DNA from 2 places in the Neobacillus niacini genome. Region 1 is predicted to be linked to the other one. Evidence: riboswitches for the same ligand, from Rfam matches in the RefSeq annotation. Region 1 holds a riboswitch; the other holds the start of a gene.

The links. A riboswitch is a leader RNA that binds a small molecule or an ion and turns the genes downstream of it on or off. The one in region 1 is predicted to bind glycine.
Region 2: another riboswitch for glycine. It lies ahead of ACN6MT_RS27560 (amino acid permease); the one in region 1 lies ahead of gcvT (glycine cleavage system aminomethyltransferase GcvT).

What each region holds. Positions count from the first base shown of each region.
Region 1 covers NZ_CP183883.1:2,697,720-2,699,926, forward strand. The annotation lists gene ACN6MT_RS13060 (DEAD/DEAH box helicase) at 1-750, opposite strand, end outside; glycine riboswitch at 907-995, shown strand; gene gcvT (glycine cleavage system aminomethyltransferase GcvT) at 1,172-2,207, shown strand, end outside.
Region 2 covers NZ_CP183883.1:5,622,338-5,624,544, reverse strand. The annotation lists gene ACN6MT_RS27565 (EamA family transporter) at 1-281, opposite strand, end outside; glycine riboswitch at 519-600, shown strand; gene ACN6MT_RS27560 (amino acid permease) at 757-2,121, shown strand.

The sequences.
Region 1 (2,207 bases):
TTTTAAATGCTCATTATCATTTAATGAGCGTGCATCCCGTTTGTATTTATCATAGAATGCTGTTTCACTGCCTAAATGGCCAGGTTTTAATAGGGATACGAGGTTAAAAATTTCACCAATTCGATTTTGAATAGGTGTAGCAGTGAGAAGCAGACAAAACTTCTTTTTAAGATTTTGTACAAACTCATAGTTTTTTGTCTTGTTGTTCTTAAGTTTGTGAGCCTCATCAATAATAATTAAATCATAGTCCTGTTTATAGATAATATCGCGGTGTGGATCCCGTTTTGCAGTATCTATTGACGAAACGACAACATCGCATTGTTCCCAAACATAGCTTTTCTTTTGAGAAACCGCAGGTATAAAAAATTTACTATTCAATTCATAAGCCCATTGGGTTACTAAGGAAGCTGGGACAAGAATGAGAACTTTTTTTACAAGTCCACGAATCATGTATTCTTTTAAAATAAGACCCGCTTCTATCGTTTTTCCAAGCCCAACTTCATCAGCAAGAATGGCCTTTCCATTCATATTCTCAATTACTTGTTTTGCCGTTTCCAGCTGGTGGGGAAGCGGCGTCAAATTCGGTAAATGATTAGGTGCTTGCAGGCCTTCAAATTCATTGATAATCAGATGTTTTTCAACTCCGACTGCCAGTTTAAAAAGGTCCCAATTTCCCCATGGTCCATCATTCTCAATCCTATGTAAAAATTCATCCTGCCAGGAGGAATCAAATTCTATTTCAACTGTCATGTTTTCAGCTCCTTCATGCACAAAAAATTTATTGCTCACCTTATGCTTTAATGGTAGGATGGAAATAGATTTGAATGTTTTAATTATTGCAATAAAATAAAATTTTTTCAGATGTATATTTTAGTATGACCCGAATGTGAAAATATTATAATGCGGATGATGACAAGGGGAGAGACTACTTATGTAGCGCCGAAGGAGCAAGCACAATGTGTGAATCTCTCAGGCAAAAGAACTCTTGTTTGACGCAGCTCTGGAGAGTGCTGACTAAAAGAGCAGCCACCAAAGGGGAAAGCCGAGCTTAGGTAAACTTTCAGGTGCAAGGACAGAGACCTTCTTTTTTTAGTAAAGGGAGGTTTCTGTCCTTTTTTGTTATTTTATGCGCTGTAGTCTAAAAAATGGAACATCAAAAGGGGGATTCGTGATGACTGAATTAAAACGTACACCATTATTTGAAGTGTATAAGCAATATGGTGGGAAAACGATTGATTTTGGAGGCTGGGAGCTGCCTGTTCAATTCTCAAGCATTAAGGAAGAACATGAAGCTGTCCGTACTAAGGCTGGTTTATTCGATGTTTCTCATATGGGGGAAGTAGAAGTAAAGGGTCCAGACAGCTTAAACTACTTGCAAAAGATGTTAACGAATGATATTTCAAAAATTAATAATGGCGGAGCACAATATAATGCAATGTGCTATGAAAATGGCGGCACTGTTGATGATTTGCTCGTTTATAAAATAGAGGACAATCATTATTTGCTAGTTGTTAATGCCTCAAATATCGAAAAGGACTATAAATGGCTTGAGGATCATTTAGAGGGTAATGTGTCGATTGAAAATTTATCTGAAAAAATGGCTCAATTGGCGCTGCAAGGTCCGCTTGCTGAAAAAGTCCTTCAAAAGCTAGCAGGTAATACTAATCTTAGTACAATTGGCTTCTTTAAGTTCCAAGAGAAAGTAACGATTGATGGGAAAAATGCACTGATCTCACGAACTGGTTATACAGGGGAGGATGGCTTTGAAATATATTGCGATTCCTCAGATGCTGTTGAACTCTGGAAAGCGATTCTTTCTGCCGGGGAAGAGGAAGGGGTAGTTCCTTGTGGTTTAGGTGCCAGGGATACGCTCAGATTTGAAGCGACTCTTGCACTATATGGCCAAGAATTGTCTCCTGAAATCACTCCGCTTGAAGCTGGAATTGGCTTTGCAGTTAAGTTAAATAAAGAAGCAGATTTTATTGGTAAAGAAGTACTTAAGCAGCAAAAGGAAAAGGGTGCAGCAAGAAAATTAGTAGGAATTGAAATGATTGACCGTGGAATACCACGACATGGTTACCCTGTCTATAAAGGTGAGGAACTTATTGGTGAGGTGACAACCGGGACGCAATCACCATCTTTGAAAAAGAATATTGGACTTGTGTTAATTAAAAAAGAATACGCAGGTTTAGAATCAGAAATAGAAG
Region 2 (2,207 bases), 2.9 Mb from region 1:
GCCGGAAGATATTGCATCGCACCATAATAAAAAATACTGGTTAAGCCGATAAAACAACCGGTTACCATAATTTGAGGAACATTCTTCCTGTTAATCCCCTTAAAGCTGCTGCGTTTAAGTAGAGTCAAAGACCACAGTAAAAACGAGGAAATGATCATTTGAACGATATTAATTTGGCCAAGTGAGTAGCCGAAGCTAAATCCCAATTTAGCAAATATCGGTGTAAAACCAAAACATCCAGCACCTAATAAGACAAATATAATCCCTTTATTCCCTTTCATGATAATACCTCCTTGAAGCCCAAAAACTATCAAACTATTATATCATAAATAGAAAAAGGGTGTTCCTTGTAACTCTTTTAAGAAAGAGGTTTAGATGAACTTTATCAGAAGTACAATAATAAAATTTGTTGACAAAATATTTAACTGCTATTACTATTAAAAAATATTCAGAAATAACTTTCACTAATAAAATTTAATAATTTAGCAGCTATGAATGCTATGGATCACACTATAGCAGGAGCAGCTTCTGGAGAGACCGCTGGATTTTCCACGGCGCCGAAGGGTTCACTATCTCAGGCAAAAGGACAGAAGAGTACTAAATATTTAGTTGAGATGCTGATTTCCGTTAGCATCACAACTATTATTTGCTATTCTTATGACCTAAGAGATTGGAAAACTTCCAATCTCTTTTTTTAATGGGTAAATTTATTGCTTATCGTTTCACATTAAAGATTGGTTATAGGAGGAATTTGGTATGGCACAGCAAGAATTAAAACGGGATTTAAAAAATCGGCATGTTCAACTCATCGCTATTGGCGGCACCATTGGTACCGGATTATTCTTAGGTTCCGGTAAAGCGATACAATTGGCAGGACCATCCATCATTTTTGCCTATTTACTAGTAGGTATCGCTATTTTTTTCGTAATGCGGGCGCTGGGGGAACTATTGTTGTCTAAAGCAGGGTATCAATCGTTCACTGACATTGCTGAAGATTATCTTGGACTTCGGGCAGCATTTGTAACCGGATGGACCTATTGGTTTTGCTGGATAATGGTGGCGATGGCAGATGTGATTGCGGTTGGTGTCTATGTCCAATATTGGTTTGATATCCCGCAATGGATACCAGCCATCATCTGCTTAATCATTTTATTAGGATTCAATCTACTAACGGTAAAGCTTTTCGGAGAATTAGAGTTTTGGTTTGCATTAATAAAAGTGATCACGATTGTCGTATTAATTGCCATCGGGGTTATTATGCTGGTGATGGGTTTCAAAACCGATGCAGGAAGTGTTACGGTTCAAAATCTTTGGGAACATGGAGGACTCTTTCCAAACGGCGTTACAGGTTTCTTACTTTCCTTCCAAATGGTCATATTCGCCTATGTGGGTGTGGAATTAGTGGGGGTGTCGGCAGCGGAAACATCCAATCCTAAAAAAAATATCCCATCAGCGATTAATAAAATTCCTTTAAGAATTCTATTTTTCTACGTTGGTGCACTGATTGTTCTATTATGTGTGAACCCATGGACGCAGCTAAATGCAGGAGAAAGCCCGTTTGTTAAAACGTTCAGTTTAGTCGGGATTCCAATTGCTGCAGGCATTATTAATTTTGTAGTATTAACATCAGCGGCTTCTGCTTGTAACAGCGGGATGTTCTCAACAAGCCGCATCCTTTTTAATTTAAGCAAAAATCACCAGGCACCATCCAATCTGGCAAAACTGAATAAAAATCATGTGCCAAGTAACGCACTATTTACTTCCACACTAGTCGTATCAGCGGGTGCACTTTTAAGCAAACTCATTCCAGAACAAGCTTTTGGAATCGTAACAACCATTAGTGCCATTTGTTTTATTTGGGTTTGGGGTGTCATTCTCGTTTGCCATATAAGATACAAGAAAACTCAGCCGCAATTACATGCAAAATCAATATTTAAAGCACCATTCACACCATTTATAAATTATGCTGTCTTAACGTTGTTCGCTATGGTTCTCATCATAATGCTGGTCGCGGAAGAAACACGTCCTGCTTTATTACTGACACCACTATGGTTTATTCTATTGTTTATGCTGTATCCAAATAAAAAAAAGAAGGATAAAAATATCAGAATATCAGCATAAGGAACAGTAAAAAGGCGATTTCTCATAATATTCTAGAGATCGCCTTTTCTACACTTAAGTACCCTAACAACATCACATTTAGAGCA